Regions from separate parts of the Mesorhizobium sp. BR1-1-13 genome, predicted to be linked through region 2. Evidence: predicted binding sites of a transcription regulator. Region 2 holds the regulator's gene; each other region holds the start of a gene.
What was found. The regulator LexA, encoded in region 2, represses DNA repair genes until DNA is damaged. The targets are predictions, from matches to a motif close to TGTTCNNNNTGTGTTCNG.
Positions count from the first base shown of each region.

Region 1: recA (recombinase RecA) is a predicted target of LexA. The motif match lies at 3,623-3,640, and genes of this name have one in related genera.
Region 3: LB533_RS00675 (helicase-related protein) is a predicted target of LexA. The motif match lies at 7,022-7,039, and genes of this name have one in related genera.

Region 1 covers NZ_JAIUIH010000003.1:212,826-222,890, forward strand. The annotation lists gene alaS (alanine--tRNA ligase) at 1-2,163, opposite strand, end outside; gene recA (recombinase RecA) at 2,468-3,565, opposite strand; gene LB533_RS08680 (carbohydrate kinase family protein) at 3,848-4,792, shown strand; gene LB533_RS08685 (pseudouridine-5'-phosphate glycosidase) at 4,839-5,756, shown strand; gene LB533_RS08690 (TfoX/Sxy family protein) at 5,797-6,120, opposite strand; gene LB533_RS08695 (GFA family protein) at 6,211-6,708, shown strand; gene sufA (Fe-S cluster assembly scaffold SufA) at 6,835-7,215, opposite strand; gene LB533_RS08705 (SUF system Fe-S cluster assembly protein) at 7,315-7,707, opposite strand; gene LB533_RS08710 (cysteine desulfurase) at 7,713-8,957, opposite strand; gene sufD (Fe-S cluster assembly protein SufD) at 8,962-10,065, opposite strand, start outside.
Region 2 covers NZ_JAIUIH010000010.1:98,998-109,062, forward strand. The annotation lists gene LB533_RS21980 (AMP-binding protein) at 128-1,753, shown strand; gene kynA (tryptophan 2,3-dioxygenase) at 1,750-2,586, shown strand; gene kynU (kynureninase) at 2,650-3,897, opposite strand; gene LB533_RS21995 (TetR/AcrR family transcriptional regulator) at 3,900-4,571, opposite strand; gene lexA (transcriptional repressor LexA) at 5,037-5,777, shown strand; gene LB533_RS22005 (ComEC/Rec2 family competence protein) at 5,771-8,221, opposite strand; gene gltX (glutamate--tRNA ligase) at 8,325-9,749, shown strand; gene gltA (citrate synthase) at 9,933-10,065, shown strand, end outside.
Region 3 covers NZ_JAIUIH010000001.1:121,629-131,693, reverse strand. The annotation lists gene LB533_RS00700 (ABC transporter permease subunit) at 1-644, shown strand, start outside; gene LB533_RS00695 (amino acid ABC transporter ATP-binding protein) at 641-1,432, shown strand; gene LB533_RS00690 (CarD family transcriptional regulator) at 1,617-2,198, opposite strand; gene fdxA (ferredoxin FdxA) at 2,566-2,904, opposite strand; gene LB533_RS00680 (RNA-binding S4 domain-containing protein) at 3,112-3,495, opposite strand; gene LB533_RS00675 (helicase-related protein) at 3,522-6,854, opposite strand; gene phbB (acetoacetyl-CoA reductase) at 7,572-8,297, opposite strand; gene LB533_RS00665 (acetyl-CoA C-acetyltransferase) at 8,416-9,600, opposite strand; gene LB533_RS00660 (hypothetical protein) at 9,581-9,778, shown strand; gene phaR (polyhydroxyalkanoate synthesis repressor PhaR) at 9,896-10,065, shown strand, end outside.

The sequences.
Region 1 (10,065 bases), on a different contig from region 2:
GTCCTGTTCGTCGAGATGCTTGCGCGCGGCCTCGCCCGTCAGCGCCTCGATGCGGCGCACGCCTGCGGCGACGGCGCTGTCAGACACGACGCGCACCAGGCCGATGTCACCGGTTGCCCTGACATGCGTGCCGCCGCAAAGCTCGACCGAATAGGGGCGGTTGGCCTTGGCGCCATGCAGGCCGGTGCCCATCGACACGACGCGCACCTCATCGCCGTATTTCTCGCCGAACAGCGCCATGGCGCCTTCGGCGATGGCATCGTCGACTGACATCAGGCGCGTGATCACCGGGCTGTTCTGCACCACGATCTCGTTGGCCATGCGCTCGACCTCCTCGAGTTCCGAGGACGAGATGGGCTTGTTGTGCGAGATGTCGAAGCGCAGGCGCTCAGGCGCGACCAGCGAGCCCTTCTGTGCAACATGGGTGCCCAGCACCTCGCGCAGCGCCTCATGGATCAGATGCGTCGCGGAATGGTTCGCGCGGAGCCTGGAGCGCCTCGCATGGTCAACCTTCAGCTCGACGGCGGCACCCGTCCTGGCAGTGCCGCTGACCACCTTGCCGAGATGCACGAACAGCCCGTCGGCCTTCTTCTGCGTATCGGAAATCTCGATCGAGAAGCCTTCGCCTGAAATGGTTCCGGTGTCGCCCATCTGGCCGCCGGATTCGGCATAGAACGGCGTCTGGTTGACGACCACGGCAACGGCTTCACCCTTGCCGGCGCTGTCGACGGTCTTGCCGTCGCGGACAAGCGCCTGGATGATGCCTTCCGCCTGCTCGGTCTCGTAGCCAAGGAATTCGGTAGCGCCGGATTTTTCGCGCACCGGGAACCAGACCGCTTCGGTCGCCGCCTCGCCGGAACCTGCCCAGTGCTTACGCGCCTCGGCCTTCTGCTGCTCCATCGCATTGGTGAAGCCGGCAAGATCGACCGAGATGTTGCGCTGGCGCAGCGCATCCTGCGTCAGGTCGAGCGGGAAGCCATAGGTGTCGTAAAGCTTGAAGGCTGTCTCGCCGTCCAGCATGTCGCCGGCGCCGAGCTTTTCCGTCGCCTCCGACAGCAAACCCAGTCCACGCACCAGGGTCTTGCGAAACCTGGTCTCCTCAAGCTTCAGCGTCTCGGTGATCAGCTGTTCGCCGCGCACCAGTTCCGGATAGGCCTGACCCATCTCGCGAACCAGCGCCGGCACCAGCTTCCACACCAGCGGCTCGTTCGCACCGAGCAGCTGTGCATGGCGCATGGCGCGGCGCATGATGCGGCGCAGCACATAGCCGCGGCCTTCATTCGATGGCAGCACGCCGTCTGCGACCAGGAACGACGACGAGCGCAGGTGATCGGCTATGACGCGATAGGATGCGACGGTCTCGGCGTCGGGACCGCGGCCGAGCGCGGACGACGCTGCATCGATCAGATGGCGGAACAGATCGGTCTCAAAGACGCTTTCCACGCCTTGCAGGATGGAGGCCATGCGCTCCAGGCCCATGCCGGTGTCGATCGACGGGCGCGGCAGGTCGATGCGCTCGTCCTTCGTCACCTGCTCGTACTGCATGAACACCAGGTTCCAGAATTCCAGGAAGCGATCGCCATCCTCCTCCGGGGTGCCGGGCGGACCGCCCCAGATGTGCTCGCCACGGTCGATGAAGATTTCCGAGCATGGCCCGCATGGCCCGGTGTCGCCCATCGCCCAGAAATTGTCGGAGGTCGGGATGCGGATGATGCGATCGTCGGAAAAACCCGCGATCTTCTTCCAGAAGCCGGCCGCCTCGTCGTCGGTGTGATAGACGGTGACGAGCAGCTTGTCCTTCTTCAGCCCGAACTCCCTGGTGATGAGGTTCCAGGCCAACTCGATGGCGCGCTCCTTGAAATAGTCGCCGAAGGAGAAATTGCCGAGCATCTCGAAGAACGTCAGGTGGCGCGCGGTGTAGCCGACATTGTCGAGGTCGTTGTGCTTGCCGCCGGCGCGAACGCTTTTCTGGGCGGTCGTGGCACGCGAATAGGGCCGCTTCTCCAAGCCGGTGAAGACGTTCTTGAACTGCACCATGCCGGCATTGGTGAACATCAGCGTCGGATCGTTGCGCGGCACAAGCGGGCTCGACGCCACGACCTCGTGACCCTCCTTGCGGAAATAGTCGAGAAATGTCGACCGGATCTCGTTCACGCCACTCATGAATGCTGCCTTTTCGAGAGGGCCGCCGGCCGGACCGGCGGAAATGGGCTCTGCTTTAGAAGATGGAGCTGGCCTTTTAGCCGCCGCTTGGCACCCTGTCCAGAAACACGCAAGCCGGCCAATTCGCGGTTCGCCAGCCGCTCAAAACGCAAACCGCCGGCACGGGGGCCGGCGGTTCGAAACGCAATACTACAGAACTCGATTACATAAGCTCAAGTTGATGAACCGGGATTATGGCCGAACTCGGGCCGTAAATCGAATGATAGATCGCGCCCGCGAACGCTTGGATTACGCCGGCGAACGCTTACATCGCGCCGGCTTCATCCTCGAACCCATCGTCACCACCTTCGGAGCCGCCATTCTCTAGGAATTTTTCGGCGATCAGTCCGGCGTTCTGCCTGAGCGCAAGTTCGATCTCGCGCGCCGTATCGGGATTGTCGCGCAGGAACAGCTTCGCGTTCTCCCGGCCCTGGCCGAGACGCTGCGAATTGTAGGAGAACCAGGCGCCCGACTTCTCGACCACGCCGGCCTTGACGCCGAGATCGACCAGTTCGCCGGTCTTCGACACGCCTTCGCCGTACATGATGTCGAACTCGACCACCTTGAAGGGCGGCGCCAGCTTGTTCTTGACCACCTTGACGCGGGTCTGGTTGCCGACGACCTCGTCGCGGTCCTTGACCGAGCCGATGCGGCGGATATCGAGACGCACCGAGGCGTAGAATTTGAGCGCATTGCCGCCGGTGGTGGTTTCAGGCGAGCCGAACATGACGCCGATCTTCATGCGGATCTGGTTGATGAAGATGACCATGGTGTTGGAGCGCGAGATCGAGGCGGTCAGCTTGCGCAGCGCCTGGCTCATCAGGCGGGCCTGCAGGCCGGGCAACGAATCGCCCATCTCGCCCTCGATTTCGGCGCGCGGCGTCAGCGCCGCGACCGAATCGACCACCAGCACGTCGATGGCGCCGGAGCGCACCAGCGTATCGCAGATCTCAAGCGCCTGCTCGCCAGTGTCAGGCTGCGAGATCAGGAGGTTTTCGAGATCGACTCCGAGCTTGCGGGCATAGACCGGATCGAGCGCATGCTCGGCATCAACGAAGGCGCAGATGCCGCCCTTCTTCTGGGCTTCCGCCACCGTGTGCAGCGCCAGTGTCGTCTTGCCCGAGCTTTCCGGCCCGTAGATCTCGATGATGCGGCCGCGCGGCAGGCCGCCGACGCCAAGCGCGATGTCGAGGCCGAGCGAGCCGGTCGGCACGGTTTCGATCTCGACGACCTGCTCGTTCGCGCCGAGCCGCATGATCGAGCCCTTGCCGAAAGCTCGCTCGATTTGCGACAGCGCCGCATCCAGAGCCTTTGATTTGTCCACTGCCTTATCCTCTACAAGCCGCAAGCTGTTCTGAGCCATGATACATCACCCCGTAGTCGTCAATGAAGGCCGGACAATCCGTAATCCTTGGTTATTTGTACCTTTTTTGTTCTCATTTGGCAAGAGGGATCAAGCATTTGAAAAATAAGAAACATCCTGATTTGTTCTTTTTTTGTCTCACGATTCGGCTCCAGCATGGTCCGAATATTAGGCCAGGCTGGTTCGCCGGGCCGACCTCACGAATCGCCGGCTGTTGCCTGCGAAGCTCCGTCGCACAGCATGGCGCTTGTGCGTGACCGCCAACAAAGGTCATATCGGCGCATGGTGAGATCTCCAAGAGTCCTGGCGGTGGGCGGCGCCCATATCGACAGGCGCGGTCAAGTGTCCGGCGCTTACGTGCCGGCTGCCTCCAACCCGGGCACGATGCGCGAGGATGTCGGCGGCGGCGTCTTCAACGCCTTGCGCAGCACGGTGCGGCGAGGCGTCTCGGGCTCGCTGCTGTCGGTGCGCGGCGGCGATGCCGCCGCCGACACGGTTTCGCGCGCCATCGCCGAAGCGGGCATTGCCGACCTGTCCGCGGTGTTCCTCGACCGGACGACGCCGAGCTATACGGCGCTGATCGACCGCGAGGGCGAATTGCTCGTCGGCTTTGCCGACATGGCGCTTTATGAGCTGGCATTTGCAAAGCAGATCCGCCGCTCCAGGGTGCGGGAGGAGATCGCCGCCGCCGATGCCGTTCTGTGCGACGCCAATCTGCCATCGGCGGCTCTGGAGCGGCTGGTATCGCTTGCCGCCGGCAAGCCCGTGTTCGCCATTGCCATTTCACCGGCCAAGGTCGTGCGCTTGACACCGGTGCTCGGCGGACTGGCCGTCGCCTTCATGAACAGGCGCGAGGCGGTGGCGCTTGCCGGGCTTGATGATGCCGCCTCTCAAAAAACTATCGTCGACGGGCTGAGAAGCGCCGGCCTCGACAGCGCGGTGGTCACGGCGGGCGGTGGCCCGGTGCTGGGCTTCGACCGCGACGGCAGCTTTGCCGTCGTCCCGCCCCCTCCAAGAAAGGTCGTGGACGTCACTGGCGCCGGCGACGCGCTGGCGGGCGCTACGGTCGCCGCCCTACTGCGCGGCATGCCCTTGCGCGCGGCGCTGCGCGAGGGCGTCGCCGCCGCGACGCTGGCTATTGAAAGCGCGGGCGCCGTTCCCGATTTCACCACGGCGACTTTTGCGCAAGCTCTGGCTCTTGTGCCCGAAGAGCAGGAAATGGCATGAGACCGGCGTCTGAAAGGATGCCCCGCATTTCGGATTGGAGATCCAGATGACCCCAGATACCGTCCGCCCCTTCATCGATGTCCACGCGCCGGTGGCGCAGGCCCTGTCGGCCGGGAAGCCCGTGGTGGCGCTGGAAAGCACCATCATAACCCATGGCATGCCCTACCCCGACAATGGCGCTATGGCGGCCGACGTGGAAAGGATCATTGCCGATGGCGGCGCGGTGCCGGCGACGATCGCCGTGGTGGCGGGCCGCATCAAGATCGGCCTCTCCGACGGAGAACGCGAATCGCTTGCCATGACCGGCGATGCCATGAAGCTCTCTCGCGCCGATCTCGGCTTCGCCGTTGCGCAAGGGCGCACCGGCGGCACGACGGTTGCCGCCACGATGATCGCCGCGCATATGGTTGGGATAAAGGTGTTCGCCACCGGCGGCATTGGCGGCGTGCACAAGGGCGCCGAAAAAAGCTTCGACATTTCGGCTGATCTCGATGAGCTGGCGCGCACGCCCGTCATCGTCGTCTCGGCTGGAGCCAAGGCCATCCTCGACATCGAAAAGACGCTGGAAGTGCTGGAGACCCGCGGCGTGCCCGTGATTGGCCATGGCTGCGAGACCATGCCGGCCTTCTGGTCGCGGCAGTCGCCGTTCCGGGCGCCGCTGACCTTGCACGCTCCGGAAGACATCGCGCATTTCTACAAGACGCGACAGGCCCTGGGCCTGAGCGGCGGCATGCTGATCGCCAATCCGGTGCCGGAGGGTCACGAAATCCCGGCCGGCGAGATGGGCGGCTACATCGAGGCCGCCCAGAAGGCCGCCGAGGCGCTCAATGTCACCGGCAAGGCGGTGACGCCGTTCCTGTTGTCGAAGATCCTCGAGCTGACCGGCGGCCGAAGCCTGAAGACCAACATCGCCCTGGTCGAGAACAATGCGCGGCTGGCAGCGCGGATCGCCAAGGCGCTGTAGGGCCAATGTCGGCGGTGTGAAGGAACTCGACGGCTGCGGTTCACTTCCCCGCCCTTCGCCCCGCCTCATAGGCCCGCCGCGCCCACACCGCCATCTCATCCGGGTCGTCGAAGGCACTATCGGGAATGCTCCAGTAGGGCATCGCCACCAGCTTGCCGTGGCGGGACCCGGTGTAGGTCCACTGCGTGCAGGCGGCGGCCTCGAAGTCGGGCGCGCTTTGCTCGTCCGCCTTCAGCATCAATTCGCCGCGCAGCACGATGGCGACGATGACGCCGTCGGCATAGATGCCCTTGCCGCCGAACAGTTTCCGGATGCTGACCGGGCCCAGGCTCTGGAAGAGTTCTTCTATGCGTTCATTGTCCATGTGCGGATCATGTCACCGCGATCCGGCCTTGTCATCGGCGCAACCAAAACCATGCTGACAGGTTGAAAAGGATCGATCGGAGTTCCCGCCATGCCTGTCCTGCTCAAGGGGTCCTGCCGCTGCAATGCCGTTCGTTTCGAGGTGGAAAGCCACACGCCCGTGCCGTTCATGCTGTGCTACTGCTCGATCTGCCGCAAGCAGCAGGGCGGCGGCGGTTTTGCCATCAATCTCGGCGCCGACTACGAGACGATGACCATCCGGGGCAAGAGCAGCCTCGGCGTCTATCGGGCCGAGATCGAGGACGACGAACATCCGCATTGCGAGATCTCGACCGGAGAGCGCAATTTCTGCCGCAAATGCGGATCGGCGCTGTGGCTCTACGACCCGACCTGGCCGGAACTCGTCCATCCCTTCGCCTCGGCGATCGACAGCGACCTGCCGAAACCGCCTGAAAAGGTGCATCTGATGCTGAAATACAAGGCCAAGTGGGTCGAGCCCGATATCGGACCGAGCGACAAGGTGTTCGACGTCTATCCCGAGGAATCGATCGCCGACTGGCACAAGCGGACAGGGACGTGGGTGGAGTAGTCTTCTTCTTCCCGTGTACGGGGAACGTGCAGCTGATGAGAGGCGGCACAGACTTCGGATGAGCCAGCGCTGCCCCTGATCCGGCCCTTCGGGCCACCTTCTCCCCGTGAACGAGGCGAAGGAAGGTCAGGCGGAGGCGCGTGCTTCTGCCAGCGCCTTGAGGTCGGCCGGCTTCAGTTCGACGGATTCGCCGCAGCCGCAGGCCGAGCTCTGGTTCGGATTGCGGAAGGTGAAGCCGGTGCGCAGCGTCGTCTGCTCGAAATCCATCTCGGTGCCGAACAGGAAAAGTGCTGCTTCCGGCGCAACATAGACATGGGCGCCGTCGCGCTCGATGTGGTCGTCCTTGGTGTTGGGTTCGGTCACCAGGTCGACCGTGTATTCCATGCCGGCGCAACCGCCCTTCTTGATGCCGAGGCGAATGCCATGCGCGCCTTCACGCGTGGCAACGATCTCGCGCACCCGGTCGGCGGCCTTTTCGGTCATCGTGATGACGGCAAAGCGTCCCATATTTCCTTCTCCATTCCATGCAGGTTCAAGGCCTGCCGAATGATTCCTCACCTAAAATGGTGAAGTTTTACCATTGGCGCAAGTGTACCAGGCTCGCTGCTAGTACCAGCCCACCGCCACCTGCGCCTCTTCCGACATGCGGTCGGGCGACCAGGGCGGGTCGAATGTCATGTTGACCTCGACGCCCGACACACCTTCGACGGCGCCGACGGCATTTTCCACCCAGCCGGGCATTTCGCCGGCCACCGGGCAGCCGGGCGCGGTCAGCGTCATGTCGATCTTGACCGAGCGGTCGTCCTCGATGTCGATCTTGTAGACGAGGCCAAGCTCGTAGATATCAGCCGGGATTTCCGGGTCGTAGACCGTCTTCAGCGCCGAAACGATGTCGTCGGTCAGCCGCGCCAGTTCGTCGGCGGGAATGGCGGAGGCGGAAACCACCGCATTGGCGGCCGCGTCGGGAACAGCGTCGGTGGCTGTGCTGGCATCTTCCATGATCGTCACCCGAAAAACTTGCGCGCTTTTTCCAGCGCATCGGCCAAAGCATCGACTTCGGCTCGCGTATTATACATGCCGAACGACGCCCTGCATGTGGAGGTTACGCCGAAGCGTTTCAACAGCGGCTGGGCGCAATGGGTGCCCGCGCGGACAGCCACGCCTTGCCGGTCGATCACCATCGATACGTCATGGGCATGAATGCCTTGCAGCTCGAACGAGATGATGGCGCCCTTGCCCGGCGCGTCGCCGAAGATGCGCAGCGAATTGATGGCGCGCAATCGTTCGTGCGCATAGTCCTTCAAATCGGCCTCGTGCGCGGCGATGCGCTCGCGGCCGATTTTTTCCATGTATTCGAGCGCGGCGCCGAGCCCGATCGCCTGGACGATCGGCGGCGTACCGGCCTCGAAGCGGTGGGGCGGGTCGTTGTAGGTGACGATGTCTTCAGTCACCTCCTCGATCATCTCGCCGCCGCCCATGAACGGCCGCATGCGCTGCAGGATGTCCTTCTTGCCATAGAGCACGCCGATGCCGGAGGGGCCGTAGACCTTGTGGCCGGTGAAGACGAAGAAATCGCAGTCGAGGTCCTGCACGTCGATGGGCATATGGACGGCGCTCTGGCTGCCGTCGACGAGCACGGGAATGCCGCGCGCATGCGCGATGCGCACGATCTCCTTGATCGGCGTCACCGTGCCCAGCGCGTTCGACATCTGGGTGATGGCGACCAGCTTTGTCCGGTCGGTCAGTCGCTTCTCGAATTCCTCGACATGGAAGACGCCGAGATCGTCGACCGGCACCCAGACCAGCTTGGCGCCCTGCCGCTCGCGAATGAAGTGCCAAGGCACGATGTTGGAGTGATGCTCCATGATCGACAGCACGATCTCGTCGCCCTCGCCGATATTGGGCATGCCATAGCCATAGGCGACGGTATTGATGGCCGAGGTCGTGTTCGAGGTGAAGACGATATTGTCGGTGCTCGGCGCGTTGAGGAAGCGGCGCACCGTCTCTCGCGCCTTTTCATAGGCGTCGGTCGCCGCATTGGACAGGAAATGCAGGCCGCGATGGACGTTGGCGTATTCCTGGCTATAGGCCTGCTGGACGGCGTCGAGCACCGCCTGCGGCTTCTGCGCCGAGGCGCCGTTGTCGAGGTAGACGAGAGGTTTGCCGTAGACTTCGCGCGACAGAATCGGGAAATCGCGGCGGATCGCCTCGACGTCGTAGAAATCGCCGATCTTGCCTGGTGCGTTCATCACTTCACCCGTGCGTCAAAAACCATTCGTCGAGTCGCGCTTCCAGCGCCTCGACGATCACCTCGTCGTCCAGTTCCTCGATCACCTCGGCGATGAAGGCCTTCACCAGCAGACCACGGGCGCTCTTCTCGTCGATGCCGCGCGCCATCAGATAAAACAGATGGTTGTGGTCGATCTCGGTGACGGTGGCGCCATGACCGCAGACGACGTCGTCGGCGAAGATTTCGAGTTCCGGCTTGGTCGAGAACTCGCCGTCGTCCGACAGAAGCAGCGTGTTGCAAGCCATTTTGGCGTTGGTCTTCTGCGCGTACTGATGAACGTTGATGCGCCCCTGGAAGACCCCGCGCGCCTTGCCGGTCACCACATTGCGGATCAATTCCGTCGACGTCGTGTGCGGCACCGCATGGTCGAGCACCATGGTGGTGTCCGTGTGGGCGTCGCCGGCCAGCAGGTTGATGCCGCGCAACTGGAAGTCGGCGCCCTCGCCCGTCGTCTTCACCACGACCTCCTGGCGCACGAGCTTGCCGCCGGCGTTCATGACGAACAGCGTCAGCTTCGCGTTCTTGCCGATATGAGCCTTGAACTGCGCCAGATGCGTTGCCGTGTCCGGCTGCTCCTGGATGATGAGCCACGTCACCTCGGCGCCTTCGCCGAGCACGAGCTGACTGACCGAGCTGACAAGGGCTGCGCCCTCGCCCGCCTGGCGCTCGACGAGGACAGCTTTGGCGCCGGCGCCGACACGCACGGCCAGGCGCACATGCGTCTGGCCGCCGGCCTGCAGGTTCTGCAATTCGATCGGCTTTTCCAATTCAGTGCCGTCGGCGATGTCGACGAAATAGCCGTCGGCGACGAAAGCCGTGTTCAACGCCCCGATGGCATCGTCGCTGCCATAGGGATCGAGCCCAGGCGCGATGCTGCCGTCGGTCAGTTTCTCCGACAGGGCCTGGACGCTGACGCCTTCGATTCCGGGCGTTTTGGCGCTCGACACGCCATTGAGAAGCGGCAACACGGTGGAACCTTCAACAACTGGCGCGATGGCTTTGGCCACGGCCGTCGGATCGAAGTCCGGCACGGTGTTCAGCAGCCGGCGCAGGTCCGTGTAGTGCCA
Region 2 (10,065 bases):
AATGACGATCGACAGAGGCAACGTCAATGCTCCGGGGCAAAACATTTTAGGCTTGAAACAAATTTCGACTGGTGCGATCCTGTGCCTTGTTCAGCGATGGGCGTGAGGCAGACAGGGGCAGCCGAAAATGCTTGGGCCATCAGCGCATATCGACACATTCACGCGCGATAACCTGCCGCCACCGGATCAATGGCCGGACTTCCTGCTTGACGGCTTCGACTATCCCGAACGGCTCAATGCCGGCGTCGAACTGACCGACAGGCTGGTCGAGAAAGGCCTCGGCGACCACACCGCGCTGATCGGCAATGGCCGCCGCCGCACCTACAAGGAATTATCCGACTGGACGAACAGGCTGGCGCATGCGCTGGTCGAGAATTACGGCGTCAAGCCAGGCAACCGGGTACTGATCCGCTCGGCCAACAACCCCGCAATGGTGGCCTGCTGGCTGGCCGCCACCAAGGTCGGCGCCGTCGTGGTCAACACGATGCCGATGCTGCGCGCCGGCGAACTCGCCAAGATCGTCGACAAGGCCGAAATCACCACAGCGCTGTGCGACACCAGGCTGATGGACGAGATGACCGCCTGCGCCAAGGACAGCGCGTTCCTCAAGCAGGTCATCGGCTTCGACGGCACCGCCAACCACGACGCCGAAATCGATCGCGCCGCCCTCGACAAGCCGGTCACCTTCACCGCCGTCGAGACCGGGCGTGACGACGTCGCCCTGCTCGGCTTCACCTCAGGCACCACGGGCGTGCCGAAGGCGACGATGCATTTTCACCGCGACCTCCTGATCATCGCCGACGCCTACGCCCGCGAGATCCTGCAGGTGACGCCCGACGACATCTTCGTCGGCTCGCCGCCGCTGGCCTTCACCTTCGGCCTTGGCGGGCTCGCCATCTTCCCGCTGCGTTTCGGCGCCGCGGCGACGCTGCTGGAACAGGCCACGCCGCCCAACATGGTCCAAATCATCGAAACCTACAAAGCGACGATCTCCTTCACCGCGCCCACCGCCTATCGCGCAATGCTCAAGGCCATGGACGAAGGGGCCGATTTATCGTCGCTGCGGGTCGCGGTTTCAGCCGGCGAGACCTTGCCCGCGCCGGTCTTCGAGGAATGGACTGAAAAGACCGGCAAGCCGATCCTCGACGGCATCGGCGCCACGGAAATGCTCCATATTTTCATTTCCAACCGTTTCGACGACATGAAGCCCGCTTCCACCGGCAAGGCCGTTGGCGGCTATCAGGCGCGCATCGTCGACGACGAAATGCGTGAAGTGCCGCGCGGCACCGCAGGCAGGCTCGCGGTGCGGGGACCGACCGGCTGCCGCTACATGGCCGATGCCAGGCAGAGCGACTATGTCCGCGACGGGTGGAACCTCACCGGCGACACGTTCTGGCAGGACGAGGACGGTTTCTTCCACTTCGCCGCGCGCTCCGACGACATGATTGTCAGTGCCGGCTACAACATCGCCGGCCCAGAGGTCGAAGCGGCGCTGCTGGCGCATGCCGATGTCGCCGAATGCGCGGTGGTCGGCGCCGAGGATGCCGAGCGCGGCCAGATCGTCGAGGCGCATGTGGTGCTCGTGCAAGGCGTGGCGCCGGACGCAATGACCGTCAAGCGCCTGCAGGACCATGTCAAGGCGACGATCGCGCCCTACAAATACCCGCGCTCGGTAAAATTCATCGCCGCTTTGCCCAAGACGCAGACCGGCAAGATCCAGCGCTTCCGGCTGCGCGCGGAGAAGATCAATTGAGCAAGCCCTACGACCCTTCCACCGAGGGCGCGGAAATGTCGTTCAAGGAGCGCATGTCCTACAGCGACTATCTGCATCTGGAAAAGGTGCTCGAGGCGCAGGAGCCGCTTTCGTCAGCCCATGACGAGATGCTGTTCATCATCCAGCACCAGACGTCGGAACTCTGGATGAAGCTCGCGCTGCACGAAATCGGCGCCGCAATCCGCTCCATCCGCGCAGACCGTCTCGAACCGAGCTTCAAGATGCTTTCGCGTGTCGCGCGCATCTTCGAGCAGCTCAACAATGCCTGGGACGTGCTGCGCACGATGACGCCCAGCGAATACACCGAGTTCCGGGACGCGCTTGGCCAGTCCTCGGGCTTCCAGTCGTGGCAGTACCGTGCCATCGAGTTCATGGCCGGCAACCGCAATCTCGCAATGCTTGGACCGCACAAGCACCGGCCAGACCTCAGCGAGAAACTGGAGGCGATCCTGGCGCAACCGTCGCTCTACGACGAGGCGCTGCTGCTGCTCGCCCGCAACGGCTTCGACATCGGTGGCGACGCAAGGCGTACGGACTGGCGCGAAGCGCGGACCGAGAACGAAGAGGTCCTTGTCGCCTGGCAGACCATCTACCGCGACCCGCAACGCTACTGGATGTTCTACGAACTCGCCGAGAAGCTGGTCGACTTCGAGGATTATTTCCGCCGCTGGCGCTTCAACCACGTCACCACGGTCGAGCGCATCATCGGCATGAAGCGCGGCACCGGCGGCACATCAGGCGCGTCCTACCTGAAGAAGATGCTGGAGGTCGAACTATTCCCGGAGCTGTGGAAGGTTCGTACCCGGCTCTGACGTAGCTTTGCCGAGTGCAGATCGTTATCTCGAAAACGCTGCGCTTTTCTGAGCGACGGGCTCTTAAGTCACCGCCGCCTTGACGGCGAAACGCGCCTCCTGCCAGGCGTCCGTGCGCAAAATGTCTTCCAGCACCTCGACCGCCTGCCAGACATCGACATAGCCGACATAAAGCGGCGTGAAGCCGAAGCGAATCGTGGATGGCGCGCGAAAATCGCCGATCACGCCGCGCTCGATCAAGGCCCGCATCACCTGATAGCCGTGCCGGTGGAGGAACGACACCTGGCTGCCGCGCTCATTGCCGTCGCGCGGACTTTCGAGTTCGAGGCCGTAGGCGCCGCATTTTGCCTCGACGAGCTGGATGAACAGATCGGTCAATGCGATGCTCTTCCTGCGCACCTCTGCCATGTCGACGTCGTTCCAGACATCGAGCGCCCCTTTGAGCGCGCGCATCGACAGCACAGGCTGCGTGCCGCAGAGAAACCGGCGAATGCCGGTGCCGGCAGCAAAACCCTGTTCGAAGGCGAATGGCCGCGCATGGCCCCACCAGCCGCTGAGCGGCTGGCGGACATCGCCATGGTGGCGCTCGGCCGCGTAAATGAAGGCCGGGGCACCCGGGCCGCCATTGAGATATTTGTAGGTGCAGCCGACGGCGAAATCGGCGTTCGAACGGTCGAGCTCGACGAGCAAGGCGCCGGCGGTATGGCAGAGATCCCAGACGATCAGCGCGCCGGCTTCATGCGCCCTGCGCGTCAGCGCGACCATGTCGCGCAGCTGCCCGGATTTGTAGTTGACGTGGTTGACCAGGATGACCGCAACCCGCTCGTCGATCAGTTCTTCTATGGACGGCGCATCGACACCCTCGAGCCGCAGCACCGTGCCCGGCCGTGTCGAGGCAACGCCCTCGGCCATATAGAGATCGGTCGGAAAGCTGTCCCCCTCGGCGACGACGACCGACCTGTCCGGCCGCATCCCGAGTGCCGCATGCAGCACCTTGTAGATGTTGATCGAGGTGGTATCGCAGACCACCGTCTGGCCGGCGGCGGCCCCGATCAGGCGCCCGAGCTGGTCGCCGAGTTCGACCGGCATGTCGAACCAGCCGGCGGTGTTCCAGGCGCGGATCAGATCCTGCGCCCACTCCTGCGTGGCGGCCTTCTGCAGCTCGCCGAACACGGCGGGGGAAGCGGCGCCCAGCGAATTGCCGTCGAGATAGATCACCCCTTGAGGCAAGGTGAAGCGGTCACGCATGGCACGCAGCGGATCCGCGGTGTCCATTGCCTCGATCGCTGCGAGATCGGGAATTTTGCTCATGGTCACGATGTTCCTCGGTGAGAAGAGCGCCCCGGAAACGGGCCGGCTGTTTTGCCGCCGGGGCAAGGGCTGGCCGCATAGAGGCGCAAGAACAGGGTGAACGCCCGGTTCGATCTTTGCTCGATTTCCGGCCGAGGCAACTCCTCGAGCACCCCGACGATCCGGCGAACCTGGAGATCGCCGATCAAAAGACTGATGTAGATGTCGGCGGCTTCGACAGGATCGTCACAGGCGATCAGGCCGGCCCGACTTGCGGTTCGAAGCAGGTCGCCGACAAGCGGCATTATGGTATTGCGGCCGAATTGCGCGATCGATTGGCCCAGCGTGCCTGTATCGTTGACGTCGCCGGCTGCGGCGCGATTGAGCGCCACCGCCTTGTCGCCCGTCACAAGGGTCAGCAGGACTGGCCCGAGCGAATTCAGGGTTTCGAGTGGATCGCGCGCTTGGTGAAGAGCGTCCTCCAGCAGCTTCCTTGCTTCTCCCGCATTGGCTTCGATCAAGGATCGAAACAGGACCTGCTTGTTGCCGTACCAGTTGTAAAGGGTTTCGTTCGAGGCCGATGCCCGCTTGGCGATGGCAAGCAGGGAGGCGCTTTTGTAGCCGGTTTCCCGGAGCACCGCATAGGCGGCCTCCTCTATCCGTTCGCGTCGCGCGGCCTGCTTCGGCGTGGTCATTGGTGTTCCTCTTCGAAAACCGTACATTATTATACGGTTTAGTCAAGCGAACGGGAAGCAAGGAGCGAACGAACGCAGCCCGTCGCGTCCGGTGATGTCTGGCCACTTTCCGGCAGGAAGTTGGCATTTTGGTTTCGTTTCGTTCACGAGCCGCGGAGATTTTGATCCGCCCCGAAAGGCAGCCGGCACCTGCCGGTCACACAGTTTTCAGGCTTGTACCAAGAGTGGAGATCGGCCGGGCCACAGGCCATTAACCAAAATAGTTTCAAAGAGCCTGAGAGCGCATTGACGACGGATCGCGTTGGCAGGATGCTGGCTGCGGGAGGGCGTTTCGTTTCCGCCGCCTTAACAAATTCATTAAACTTTAAATGGTTGCGGAACACAACTGGAACAGATAGTGTTTGTTCTGGGTTTGTTTTCTGATTCTGGTTCCAGACCCTTCGTGCAATGCCTTTGGGGGCCGCCATGCTCACGCGCAAGCAACATGAACTCTTGATGTTCATCCATGAACGGCTGAAGGAAAGCGGCATTCCGCCGTCCTTCGACGAGATGAAGGAAGCGCTGGACCTCGCCTCCAAGTCGGGAATTCATCGGCTGATCACAGCGTTGGAGGAGCGCGGCTTTATTCGCCGCCTGCCCAACCGGGCGCGCGCACTGGAGGTGCTGCGCCTGCCGGACTCGATCGCGCCGGGTCTTAACGCGGCAAAGAAGTTCTCCCCGAGCGTCATCCAGGGCAGCCTCGGACAGGGCAGCCCTAGCCGGCAGATCAAGCCGGCGACGTCTTCGCGTCTGCCCGCTGCCGGCAATGACGACGACGCGGTTTCAGCGGTGTCGATCCCGGTCATGGGCCGTATCGCTGCGGGCGTGCCGATCGACGCTATCCAACATCAGACGCATTCCATTTCGGTGCCGCCGGACATGATCATGGGCGGCGAGCACTATGCGCTGGAGGTCAAGGGCGATTCGATGATCGAGGCCGGCATCTTCGACGGCGATACGGTCATCATCCGCAACGCCGACACCGCAAGTCCCGGCGAGATTGTCGTGGCCCTGGTCGACGAGGAGGAAGCGACGCTGAAGCGCTTCCGTCGCAAGGGCGCCTCGATTGCGCTTGAGGCCGCCAATCCGGCCTATGAAACACGTATTTTCGGACCGGACAGGGTCAAGGTGCAAGGCAAGCTGGTCGGACTGATCAGGCGCTACTGAGCGGGTTCGGCGGTGGGCTTTTCGGGTTTACGGTAAGGCGGCAGTCCCCTTGCCTCACGTGAAAATTTTCGCTGTTCGTGCCAGGGCCGATATGGCCTGTCGACGGCAAAGCTGACCTGGGCCGGTGCCGTCGCCGATTGCTGGTCGAAGAATACGGCGGCACTTCCCTTGCGAGCGAGCTGCCGCTTGGTGATGACGAGAACCAGCGGATTGTGGCAGGGGTCGTAGCCCCCGGGGTCGTTGATGACGATCAGATCCGCATAGGCGCAGGCCCTCCAGGCATCCTTGCGATCCTCCACCTGCGCAATGATCGCCCCGGAGGGATGCCGGGCCATGCACAGGCCGGTGAAACAATAGAAAGGCGCTCCCGCCGGAAGTTGCGCGGGATCGAAGATGTCGAACTGTCCGTCTCCGCTGCCGAACAGCTCCGGCGCAACGATGGTTTCGGATTTCAGCGCGCGTTTCCAGTTGTCGACCGTGAATTCGTTCGGGCGCGCCCGGTTGATCGCGAGCTCGCCGCCGCCGATCGGCAGCGCCACCAAGCGGGCATCCTCCGAAATCAGCACGTCCGGCGTGCGCGTGTCCGAGACGGTCAACAGGCCGGCGAGCGCGAAGGGAAGTGCCGCCAGCCGCAGCCATGTCGTGGCCATCGTCGCGATGACCAGGGCGATCGCCACCAGAAGAACGGATTGCTGCGAAATCAACCCGACCGCGTCGACCGGCGAGCGTTGCGAGATCCATCCCGATATGGCGATCATCGCGGTCAGTCCCTTGCCCATCAGATAAAGCGATGGTCCATCGAACCCGAACGGCATCAGCAGCGCACTGGCAACCGCAAGAAACATCACGACGGAAACGATCGGCATGACTGCAAGATTGGCGAACAGGCTGAGCGGCGACACGCGCTGGAAATGCCAGATGGCGAAAAGCGCCGTGGCGCTTCCCGCGATGATCGAGGTCATTGCCAGCCCACCTGTCGCCAGCAGCAGTTTTCGCGTCAGGAGGCCGGGCAAGGTCCGTTGCGGCGGCGGGGTCCGCGCTTTGTCGGCTTTGCGATCCGACCAGCCGGCATAGGCGCCGACCAGGGCCGCGGTGGCGGCGAACGACATCTGGAAGCTCGGCCCTACCACCTCGTGCGGCGACACCACGATGACGGCGATCGCCGAAATCGCCAGGTTGCGCATGGTGAGTGCCGCACGATCGAACAGCACGGCGATCAGCATCACCGCCAGCATGATGAAACTCCGTTCGGCGGCAACGACGACGCCTGAAATGACGAGATAGGCAGCGATCGAGAAAAGGGCGGCTGCGGCCGCGTATTTCTTGACCGGCCGACGGGAAGAGAAGTTCGGGAACAAGGCGAAGCCGCCGCGCAGCAGACCCATGACTGTGCCGGCGACCAGCGCCATGTGCAGCCCGGAGATGGAAATGATGTGATAGATGCCGGTGCGTCGCATCGCTTCGTTGATCTCGTCGGGAATACCTGCACGCACACCCACGATCAGCGCCGCGGCGATCTCGCCCTCGGCGCCGCCGATGCTGCCTCTGATATGGTCGGCAATGGTTTCGCGAGCGCTCTCGATCGCGGCTGAAAGGCCAGCCAACAGCGGCCTGTCATCGGCCGAGACGATTTTGGGGTTGCCGAGAAAGAAGCCGCTGGCGCCGATGCCGGCGAAGTAGCTGTCGAAGGAAAAGTCATAGCTGTCCGGCCGCACCGGTCCGGTTGGCGGCAACAGCCTGGCATAGCCGGTCACGAGGGACCCGGCGGTCACTTCAGCCGGCACCTTGCGCGCCGAAAGGCGAACGCGCTCCGGCGCGTAGCGCAGTTTCGGCCGCGCGGTCGATGTCACGTCGATGGTCAGCCGGATGCGGCCGGTCTCCATCTGGTCGACCGAAACGACGCGGCCGGTCACTTGCGTGGAGATTTCCGAGCCCAGCATCCGCGTTCCCGCCCGCCAAGTCTCGACTTTGCCGGCGAGCATGCCGAGCGCGCACAACAGCGCCGCCATGAAGCACAGGTGCGTTTTCGGCCATGAGCGCGAAACGAGCGCGCACAGTGCCATCAGGATCGCGACCGCGACGGGCTTGGCAAAGCCCGGCTCCGCCGCCAACGAAAAATAGGCAATCGATCCGCACGCCAGGAACACCGGGACGAGCAGGAAGGCTATGCCCCGATCGAGTTCGAGCTCGGCGGCTCTGGCCACGCCGTTGCGCAGGCGAGGCCATGAAGCACGACCGAACTCCCGGCGCAGGCGCGAGGCCGCGCGGACAGCAGGGACGCCAGGCGGCGCGGAAACATCCGGCGGCATCGACTTGCCGGGCTGCTGTAAGGGCGACGGCGCCAGCGGCAATGAGGCCGGCGCGGGCATGACAAAGAGAGAGCGTTCGCTGACGCCGGTAACGACGTCCTCGCCTTCCTCCGCGCCCCGGCCCGCTCCAGCCATCGGGTCTGCCCCTTGCGCCCTCGACACCCTATGCTACATGAACGCGCGACGCGCGAAAGTGCGCGTGATCCGCACCTCGCTCCAGACGTTTCCCGAGAGTTGTATGTCCGACAAGGTTGTCACCCGTTTTGCCCCCTCGCCCACCGGCTACCTGCACATTGGCGGCGCGCGTACGGCGCTCTTCAACTGGCTCTACGCCAGGCACACCGGCGGTACTATGCTGCTGCGCATCGAGGACACCGACCGCGAGCGCTCCACCGATGCGGCAACGGCCGCCATCCTGGACGGCCTTTCCTGGCTCGGTCTTGGCTGGGACGGCGAGGCCGTCTCGCAGTTCGAGCGCGCGCCGCGCCATCGCGAGGTGGCCGAGGAGCTGGTGCGCATGGGCAAGGCCTATTACAGCTACGAGACTCCTGCCGAGCTTGAGGCAATGCGCGAGGCGGCCAGGGCCAAGGGCCTGCCGCCGCGCTATGACGGAAGCTGGCGTGACCGCGACCCTTCGCAGGCGCCTCCTGGCGTCAAGGGCGCGATCCGCATCAAGGCGCCGACCAAGGGCGAGACGGTGGTGCATGACCGTGTCCAGGGCGACGTGCGCTTTCCCAACAAGGATCTGGACGACTTCATCATCCTGCGCTCGGATGGCAATCCGACCTACATGCATGCCGTCGTCGTCGACGACCACGACATGGGCGTCACCCACATCATCCGCGGCGACGACCACCTGACCAATGCCGCCCGCCAGACCGTGATCTACAACGCCATGGGCTGGGATGTGCCTTCAATGTCGCACATACCGCTGATCCACGGCGCCGACGGCGCCAAGCTGTCGAAGCGGCACGGCGCGCTGGGCGTGGAGGCCTACCGCGCCATGGGCTACCTGCCCGAAGCGCTGCTGAACTATCTGGCTCGGCTCGGCTGGAGCCACGGCGACGACGAGATCATGTCGATCCAGGACATGATCGCCTGGTTCGACATCGGCGACGTGAACAAGGGCGCCGCCCGCTTCGATTTCGCCAAGCTCGAGGCGCTGAACGGCGTCCATATGCGCCGCATGGACGATGCCGAGCTGTTCGACATCTTCATCGCCACCCTGCCCTATCTCGAGGGCGGCCCGGCGATGGCCGCACGCCTCGACGACAGGAACAGGGCGCAGTTGCTGGCAGCGTTGCCGGGGCTGAAGGAGCGCGCCAAGACGCTGGTCGAGCTTGTCGACGGCGCAGCCTTCCTGTTTGTCGCGCGGCCGTTGCCGATCGACGAGAAGGCAGCCCTGCTGCTCAATGACGATGCGCGCAAGGTTCTGCGTGGCGCTCACGACGCCCTCAAGGCGGTTTCAGGCGACTGGACGGCGGCCTCGGCTGAAGCCGCGATCCGCGACTATGCGACGGCCGGCGGCCACAAGCTCGGCGCCGTCGCCCAGCCCTTGCGCGCCGCCTTGACCGGCAAGAGCACCTCGCCCGGCGTGTTCGACGTTCTCGCCGTACTTGGTCGCGAGGAGAGCCTGGCGCGCATCGCGGATCAAATCGATTAGGAGCGATCTGGCCCAAGAAGATTGGCATTGAAAGGCGCGTTTCGCAGTGCAACATTGGGCCTTGGCCCAATCTGGCACGCACCCCCTAAAATGCGGTCGCGAAATACGCGCATTCGGTGACTTCGACGTGTCGCTTTGCAGAATTTGCCTTTGCCGGCATGAGGAAACAAGAAGGAGTTTGCAATGACCGAAGCTGCGACAAGACGGGAACTGGGCGGCAAGACCCAGGAAGCCACGGCAAAGCTGGAATTCGCCGGCAAGACGCACGAATTCAAGGTGCGAAGCGGTTCGGTCGGGCCTGACGTCATCGATATCG
Region 3 (10,065 bases), on a different contig from region 2:
CTTCGCTGCTGTGGGCGGCGTTGATCTTCACCGTACCGCTGACGCTCCTGTCTTTTTTGCTTGGCTTGAGCGTCGGTCTCGGAACCGCGCTGATCCGGCTCTTTGGGCCAATGCCCCTGGTCGCGGTGGCGCGTTTCTACGTCTGGATATTCCGCGGCACGCCGCTCCTGGTGCAGCTGTTCCTGATCTTCTACGGCCTGCCCTCGGTCGGCATCCTGCTTGACGCGTTTCCCGCGGCGTTGATCGGCTTCACGCTCAATATCGGCGCCTACTCGTCGGAAATCGTTCGCGCGGCGATAGGCGCGGTGCCAAAGGGGCAATGGGAGGCGGCCTATTCGATCGGCATGACCTGGAGCCAGGCGATGCGCCGCACCATCCTGCCGCAGGCCGGGCGCGTGGCGGTGCCGCCGCTCTCCAACACCTTCATCTCGCTGGTCAAGGACACGTCGCTGGCCGCCGCCATCACCGTGCCGGAAATGTTCCAGGCTGCGCAGCGCATCGTCGCCACCACCTATGAGCCGCTGATCCTCTATGTCGAGGCGGCGATCCTCTATCTGGCGATGAGTTCGGTTCTGTCGGCCTTGCAGACGCGGTTGGAGGCGCGGCTCAACCGCTATGGCGGCTTCCTGGAGGCGCGCTCGTGATCGACCTTGCCAACATCGAAAAGCGCTTCGGCGACAATCTCGTGCTGAAGGGCGTGACGGTTGCCATTGCCGAAGGCAGCGTCACCGCGCTGGTCGGTCCTTCGGGTGGTGGCAAAAGTACGCTGCTGCGCTGCATCAACCTGCTTGAGATCCCAACCTCGGGCACAGTGCGTATCGGCGATCAGGCGCTGGAGTTCCATCCGGGAGCGAAGGTGGCGGCCCGGGACATTCAGCGGCTGCGGCTGCAGACCGGCATGGTGTTCCAGAACTTCCAGCTGTTCCCGCACCGCACCGCGATCGAGAACGTCATGGAAGGGCTGGTGACGGTGCTGAAGTGGCCCCAGGCACGGGCGCGCGAACGGGCGCTCGCGCTGCTGGAAAAGGTCGGCATGGCGCACAAGGTCGATGCCTGGCCGGCAACGCTGTCGGGCGGCCAGCAGCAGCGGGTAGCGATCGCCCGGGCGCTGGCGCCGTCGCCAAAGGTGCTTTTGTGCGACGAGCCGACCTCCGCGCTCGACCCGGAACTGGCGCAGGAAGTCGTCGACGTGCTCGGCCGGCTCGCCAGCGAGGGGACGACGATGGTGATGGCCACGCACGATCTGCGGCTTGCTTCAAAGATCGCTCGCGAGGTGGTGTTCCTCGACGCCGGCATTGTCGTCGAAAAGGGCCCCGCGGCGGTGCTGTTCGGCAATCCGGAGCGCGAACGGACAAGGCGATTCATCGCGACGCTAAAGCAGGAAATGGCGGAGAAGGAGGGTGGGGGAGAAGGCGGTAATTTCTCGTCGTAGGCCTGCGCTGCCCTTGCCCCCTGCCGGGCATTTCTCCTCGTGAGCCGGCCGTCAGGCACGGTGTTTCTATTTCGATGGACGGCGATTGCACGCCGAGGGGCGTGCACCAACTTTCCAAATACTGCCTGCAACAAAAAACCCGGCGCAAGGCCGGGTTTTTCAAAAACTCAAAAGGCGCAAGGCCTCAGGCAGCTTCTTCCTGCTCGGCTTCCTCATTGTCGGCCTTGGCGCCGCGCTTAGGGCCCTTGTTGAGATTGACCTCGATCAAACGCACGGCTTCGGTTTCCGACATGCGGTTGACCGCGGCGATCTCACGGGCCATGCGATCGAGCGCGGCCTCGTAGAGCTGGCGTTCGGAATAGGATTGCTCCGGCTGGTTGTCGGCACGGTAGAGGTCGCGAACAACTTCCGAGATCGAGATCAGGTCGCCGGAATTGATCTTGGCATCATATTCCTGCGCGCGACGCGACCACATGGTGCGCTTGACGCGGGCGCGGCCCTGAACGACCTTCAGTGCGCGCTCGACATAATCCTCTTCCGACAGCTTGCGCATGCCGATCGAGGTTGCCTTGGCGACCGGCACCTTGAGGCGCATCTTGTCCTTCTGGAAATCGATGACGAACAGTTCCAGCTTGTGCCCGGCCACTTCCTGCTCGTCGATCGAGACGATCTGGCCGACACCATGCGCCGGATAGACGATGTACTCGCCGGTCTTGAAACCGTGACGTGCAGCGGTGGACTTCTTCTGCGGGGTGATCGTTGCCATTACGCCCTGAACTCCTTGTTGTGGGCCGGCGGCGGTGCCGGCTGAACTCGCGCGATCGGGTTACCGATCATTAGCCGCACAACAGATGAACCCACCGGAAAAGCCGGGACCGGCAAACCGCACGATTGCGATCGCCTGGCCCAGATCGCTCTGGTCCGATATAGGATTTTCACCTTTCAGTGATTTGGGGCGTTAGCGCCATAAATCGACGTTGTGTCACCGGCATGTTTCGCTCATGTAACACAAAAAGTCGGAAGAATCAAGGTTTTGCTGCATAAGCGAAGGCCACAGGTTCACGCCGCCTGTCAAGGCGGTTAATAGGCCGTACCTCTTACGCCGCGTCATGCCGGTTGAAACGGCAGCGCTGTCAGTCGCCTTCTCCGGGTTCAGCCGAGAAATATTTCTCGAACTTGCCGGCCTCGCCATCGAAGGCCTTGGCGTCGGCCGGCGGCTCCTTCTTGGCGGTGATATTAGGCCATTTCTCGGCGTATTCGGTGTTTATCTGCAGCCATTTGTCGAGGCCCGACTCAGTATCGGGCTTGATCGCGTCGGCGGGGCATTCCGGTTCGCAGACACCGCAGTCGATGCACTCGTCGGGATGGATGACGAGCATGTTCTCGCCCTCGTAGAAACAGTCGACCGGACAGACCTCGATGCAGTCCATATATTTGCATTTGATGCAATTGTCGGTCACGACATAGGTCATCGATCTGCTCCGGGACGTCCCGTTTTTGTTGGCTTTTTCCGTGAGGTAACGCCTTTGGCGCTCGCTTGCAAGGGTGGCCATTCCGGCCATGCCGGCATTGCCGGAATGGAATTCCAACGGGTCGGCAATGGCGGGCATCGGTCATGTGCTCGGACCGTTGTGTCGGCGGCGTGGAGGAACATACATGCTCCCTCCGTGCATCGGCGGTCAGTCATCGCCAAGCAAACGGTCGGTCTCGCGGCGCTCCTTCTTCGTCGGGCGGCCGCTTCCGGCCTCGCGCAGCCCTGGGATCGCGTCGGGAGGCGCCTCGCCCGTCGGCGCGGCAGGCGGCGACATGTCTTCGTAGAGCGTGCGTGCCTCCACGGCGGGGCCCCGCCGGCTTCCCGCATCGAGCACCTTCCAGATGAAGATGCGCCGCTCCAGCGTGATGGTCAGGACGTCGCCAAGCTTGACCAGGTCGGAGGCCTGCGCTGCTTTGTCGCGATTGATGCGCACCCGGCCGGCCACGACCAGTTTGGCGGCCAGCGAGCGCGATTTCACCGCGCGCGAGAAGAACAGCCATTTGTCGATGCGCTGGCGGTCGGTGGCCATCGGGGCGACCATCGGATCCTGTGCGGCTACTTCTTCAGCTGGTCGCGCAAAGCGGCGAGCTTGGCGAAGGGAGAGTCGGGATCGAAGCGCGCCGGGCGCTCCTCGCGCGGTTTTGCCTGGAACGAGGGTTTGCCACCCTGCGGGCCGCCCTTGCCTTCCGGCCTGCCGCCCGGCCGGCCTTCACGGCGGTCAGAACGCTCGCCCTGCGGCTTGCTCTCCCGCCGTTCCCCGCCTTCGCCTTGCGGCCTGGGCTTGAACTTCGAGCGATCGAAACGCGGCTGGCCGGCGCCATCGCGGCGCCCTTCATGAGCGGGCCGGGTGCCGGGCTGGCCGCCAGCGGCATCCGCCGGGGCATCGGAGCGCGCCGCCTGGCCGTTGCGCGGCCGGGCGCGGTTCTCGTGGTGACGGTGACGAGGCCGCTGGTCGAAGCGTCCCTGCCGCCACAACAGGATCGGCTTAGGCTCTTCGGCTTCCGCGGCGGGCACGCCGGCTTCATCCTGTCCCTGTTGGGGAGCGTCGGCGCTGTCACCCCCCTCGCTTCGCTCCGCGACCTCCCCCGCCGAGGGGGAGGTGAGAGCGTCGGCGCTTTCGGCGGCAGGAGTTTCAAGCAAGGCTTCTGCTACAGGCGCAACCCCTTCCGTAGCTTCGGCTGGAGCTTCGGGTTGTTCTTCCGCAACAGACTCGGCCGCTTCCGCAATGGGTTCAGCAGGAATTTCGACGGCGGTCTGGGCAGTCGCGGTTTCCGGATCTTCCGCCGATGTCTCCGCAGGCGTATCCGTCGCAGCCGCCTCCGCCGCCTTGGCCTGCTCGGCGCGCGCGGTCTCTTCCGCTGCCAGCTTGGCCGCCACGGCTTCCCGGGCGGCGTTGTCCTGCGCTTCCAGCCGTGCCTTGATTTCGGCCGCCGGCTTCGGCTCGGCACGATAGCCAAGACCTTTCAGGATTTCTTCCATGTCATCGGCCGTGGCGCCGAGAATCGACATCATCGGCGGCGTCACCATGAAAGACTGGCCGTCATAGGCGCCATCCGGACGCTGGCCGAGGCCGGGCTTCCAGTTGGTCGCCGGGCGGATCAGGTCGGCCAGCCGTTCCAGAATGTCGATGCGCACGGCGCGGCGGCCGAGATTGCGGTAGCCGGCAAGCTTGTAGAAGGCCTTGTCGAAAGCCGGATCGATGACCACAGAGGTGCGGCCCGATGCCAGCGCATGGACGACGTCGCCGAAGCCGGGCTTGTCCTTGCCGTCGTTTTTCAGCGCCCACAGCAACGTCACCAATCCCGCGGGCGCCGGCTTGATCAGCGCCGGCACGAAGACATGATAGGCGCCGAAGCGCACGCCCAGCCGGCGCAATGCCGCGCGGCCTTCCTGGTCGAGCGACTTCATCTCCTCGGCGATGTCGCGGCGATTGATAAGGCCGAAATTCTCGACCAGCTGGAAGGCAATGCCGCGGCCGATACCCGATATCTGCTCGGCATTCTTTAAATCGACCAGCGGCTTCAGCAGGGATTCGATCTGAAAATTGACGAAGCGCTCGGCGCGCGCCGCGACCTTGTCACGCGCTGGGCCGGTCAGTTGTTCGTCGGCCAAAAGCACCAGGCGAGGCTTCAGCGCGTCCTCGCCGGCCACCAGCGTGCCGATCGGCGCACCGATCCAGCGCAGCGTGCCGTCGGAGCCGAGCGCGATGTCGCCATTCGCGCAGGCGCCGAAGCGTTCGGCGCGTGCCTCGAACTCCGCCGCCAGCGCCTTCTGGGCGGCCGCGCGCACGGCCTTGGCGTCTTCGCCGCCAGCGCTCTGATCGGCGGTGAAACGGAACCCCTGCAACTCGCCGACATGGTGGCCTTCGACGAGGACAGTTCCGGTTGGGCTTATTTCGGCTTCAGGCATGGTATTTTCTCTAAGGCGCCGCATGAGGACGGAAGTCCTGCGGTCTACGAAGCGTTTCGTCAACCGCTCATGCAGCGCATCCGACAATCTGTCTTCGATTTCGCGCGTCTTTTCCTGCCAGTGTGCCTGATCGGCCAGCCAGCCGGGCCGGTTCGACACGAATGTCCAGGTGCGGATCTGGGCAATGCGGTGCGACAGCGTATCGATGTCACCCTCGGTGGTGTCGGCGCGGCGCACCTGCTCGGCCATATAATTCTCGTCGACATGGCCATGCCTGGCGAGGTCCATGTAGATCGACGCAATGAGGTCGGCGTGCTGGGCCGGGGCTATCTTGCGGTAGTCGGGAAGCGCGCAGGCCTCCCACAGCAGCGCGACGCGCCTTGCGTCGGTGGCGAGCGCCCTGATGTCCTCGTCACGCGACAGGTGCTCAAGCGCCTGCGCATCGACTGCCGGCAGCGCGCGGGTCAGGCCCTCTACCGGGGCATTGGTCTCAATCGAGCGCTTCAGCGCGTCGAGGCTGGCGAAATTGAAACGCGCTGTGCGCCATTGCAGAACCTTCACCGGGTCAAAGTCGTGGCTTTCGATCTTCTTGACCAATTCCTCGTCCAGCGGGTCGACCTGGCCGGTGACGCCAAAGGTGCCGTCGCGCAGGTGCCGGCCGGCGCGCCCGGCGATCTGGCCGAGTTCGGCCGCCGTCAGGTTGCGATACTGGTAGCCGTCGAACTTGCGGTTCTGGGCGAAGGCGACATGGTCGAGATCGAGATTAAGGCCCATGCCGATGGCATCGGTGGCGACGAGATAGTCGACGTCGCCCGACTGAAACAGCGCCACCTGGGCGTTGCGGGTGCGGGGCGAGAGCGCGCCAAGCACGACGGCCGCACCGCCCTGCTGGCGGCGGATCAGTTCGGCGATGGCATAGACCTCGTCGGCGGAGAAGGCGACGATCGCTGTGCGCCGCGGCAAGCGGGTCAGCTTCTTCGAACCGGCATAGGCCAGATGCGACAGCCGCGGCCGCGTCACCACCGAGACGCCTTTCAACAGGCGCTGCAAGATGCCGTGCATGGTGGCGGCGCCGAGCAGCAGCGTCTCCTGGCGGCCGCGCAGGTGCAGGATGCGGTCGGTGAAGATATGGCCGCGCTCGAGATCACCGGCAAGCTGCACCTCGTCGATGGCGACAAAGGCGGCATCGGTCTCGCGCGGCATGGCTTCGACGGTACAGACCGAATATCTGGCGCCTGGCGGCTGGATCTTCTCCTCGCCGGTGATGAGCGCCACCTTGTGGGCACCGACCTTTTCGCAGACGCGGGTATAGACCTCTCGCGCCAAGAGCCTGAGCGGTAGGCCGATGATGCCGCTTTCATGCGCCACCATTCGCTCGATGGCGAGGTGGGTCTTGCCTGTGTTGGTCGGCCCAAGCACGGCAGTCACGTCGCGACCCGACAGGATCAGCGGCTCGGTGGGTTTCGGATGGATGTTCATCGGCTCGGAAATAAGGCTTTCTGGCCTCTCATTGTCGGGAGCACGCCTCGGTCGGCGCGTATGACAGGCGACACATAGGGATTTCAGGCGCGAAGCGAAAGCGGAATGTTCCGCCGTCGGTTCGAAGCCGCCTCCGTCAAGTTTCGGTTCGGCTGCTGATTAAGGGTTGGAACGAGTCTGGAACGAATCGGCGACGAATCGCTGACTCGCCCGGATTCAGGTTTTGTTCACGGCTAGATGTGGAGTTTTGGCTGATGATCCTTACCACATGCTGAATCACGGAATTGGCCCGATTCATGCTAGGCGAGAGCCGCCGTTAACTTTTGCCGGCAAGGCCGCGCGGCAGCCCGCCTTGCTTCATCCAAGCTTATGAAATTGTTGACCTTTCTTAATAGAATTAACGGTTTGACAGGCGATTGCGGCTGCTCTCGTTAACGTTTCGGCCAAACATGGAACGAAAGGGCGACGAATCGGCGACGTCGGGATTTTCCCTGTTTGTTCACGACAAGATGTAGTGTTGCGCACAGGTTTTCCACCGACAATGCACAGCTTGTCCATGCAGTTTTGCACAATACCCGCTGGCGCCATTAACCTTTACGTGCCGGATTGGAACAGCAGACCGACAGCCATCATCGGACGGCGTCACGGACATGCCAAGCGGATGGCGAACGAGCCCTCCTTCAAATCGGCACCGGAAGCCGGCAGCCCGGCGAGGCCTCAGGCGAAGTACTGGCCGCCATTGGCGGTGATGGTCGATCCCGTGATGAAGCCGGCGTCCTCGGAGGCGAGGAAGACGACGCAACGCGCGATCTCCTCCGGCTCGCCGAGGCGCCCGACCGGGATTTGCGGGATGATGCGTTCGTTGAGCACCTTCTCGTCGATCGCCCGGACCATTTCGGTGGCGATATAGCCTGGGCAGATGATGTTGACGGTGATGCCCGCGCGGGCTCCTTCCTGGGCCAGAGCCTTCGAGAAACCGATGTCGCCGGCCTTGGCCGCGGAGTAGTTGACCTGGCCGGCCTGGCCCTTCTGGCCATTGATGGAGGAGATGGTGATGACGCGGCCGAACTTGCGGTCGCGCATGCCGCTCCACAGCGGATGCGTCATGTTGAAAACGCCGGAGAGATTGGTGTCGATGACCTCCTTCCACTGCTCGCGCGTTAGCTTGTGGAACATGGCGTCGCGCGTGATGCCGGCATTGTTGACCAGCACCGCGACCGGGCCTAGATCGGCCTCGACTTGCTTGATGCCGGCGGCGCAGGCGTCGTAGTCGGCGACCGACCATTTGTAGGTCTTGATGCCGGTTGTGGCCGTGAATTTGCTCGCCGCCTCATCATTGCCGGCGTAGTTGGCGGCAACCGAATAGCCGGCTTCCTTCAGCGCCATCGATATTGCCGCGCCGATGCCGCGCGATCCGCCCGTGACGATTGCAACCTTGGTCATGCGCTCCCTCCCTTTGGTTGGGAGAGTGAACAGGGAGCAGCGAATAACGAGTAGGGATCAGATATCCCGTTGCGCCGACGCCGTTCTCCCTGTTCGCTACTCCCCATTTACTTCTCTTTTAGAGCGCTTCGACGCACATGGCGACGCCCATGCCGCCGCCGATGCACAGGGTGGCGAGACCCTTCTTGGCACCTCTTCGGCGCATCTCGTGGACCAGCGTGTTGAAAATGCGCGCGCCAGAGGCGCCGATCGGGTGGCCGATGGCGATGGCGCCGCCATTGACGTTGACGATCGAGGGATCCCAGCCCATGTCCTTGTTGACCGCGCAGGCCTGCGCGGCGAAAGCCTCGTTGGCCTCGATCAGGTCGAGATCGCCGACCGACCAGCCGGCCTTTTCCAGCGCTTTTCGCGAGGCGGGAATCGGACCGGTGCCCATGATCGCGGGGTCAACGCCCGCGGTCGCCCAGGAGACGATGCGCGCCAGCGGGGTGATGCCCCGCCTGGCAGCTTCCGCTTCGCTCATCAAAAGCGCGCCGGCGGCGCCGTCGTTGATGCCGGAGGCATTGGCGGCGGTCACAGTGCCGTCCTTGTCGAAGGCTGGCTTCAGTTTGGTCATGGCATCCAGCGTCGCGCCATGGCGGATGTATTCGTCCTGGTCGACAATTGTATCGCCCTTCTTGCCCTTGATGGTGAAGGCGACGATCTCGTCCTTGAACCGGCCCGCCTTCTGCGCGGCCTCGGCCTTGTTCTGCGAGGCCAGCGCGAACTGGTCCTGATCTTCGCGGGTGATCTGGAACTGACGCGCGACGTTCTCGGCGGTGTTGCCCATGTGATAGCCGTTGAAGGCATCCCACAGCCCATCCTTGATCATGGTGTCGATCATCTTGTAGTCGCCCATCTTGACGCCGGCGCGCAGATGCTGGGCGTGCGGTGACAGCGACATCGATTCCTGACCGCCGGCGACGATCACCTTGGCATCGCCGGCGGCGATCTGCTGCATGCCAAGCGCAATCGCACGCAGGCCCGAACCGCACACCTGGTTGAGGCCCCAGGCGGTGGTCTCCCTGGGCAGCCCGGCGAGGATCGAAGCCTGGCGGGCGGGGTTCTGCCCTTGGGCCGCGGTCAGCACCTGGCCTAGGATCACCTCGTCGACCTCGGCCGGCTCGACGCCGGCGCGCGACAGCAGTTCCCTTACGACGACGGCGCCAAGCTCGTGCGCCGGGGTGGCGGCGAAAGCGCCGTTGAAGGAACCGACCGGTGTGCGCGCCGCGCTGGCGACGACGATGGCATTGGAAGCGGGCATTCTGTTCTCCAAACTTCAAGCTGATGTTCTGTCGTTGAAGACTTTTCTTGCCCTTTCCAAATCGCGAGTCAAACCGGAAATCGGCAGGGCACCCATGCGCCGCAAGCAAGCTGCGCACGGCCGCGACATCAAGCTGTCCGCTGCTGCGCAGCATATTTCACCGGCCATGCAGCGATAATTAATCCCGCACTGCACAAACTGCTTGGAATTGTGACGCTTTTGCGCATATCCTTTGAACGGGCGCAATCGTTGCCGGCGGCTTACTCAGGCGCGCGGGTGTCCGGGGAGGATGCAGATGGCTGCGAAAGACGATCCGATCGTCATCAAGAAATATGCCAATCGCCGGCTCTACAACACCGGCACCAGCACCTATGTGACGCTCGAGGACCTGGCCGAAATGGTCAAGAAGGGCGAAGAGTTCACGGTGCAGGACGCCAAGACCGGTGACGACATCACGCATCCGGT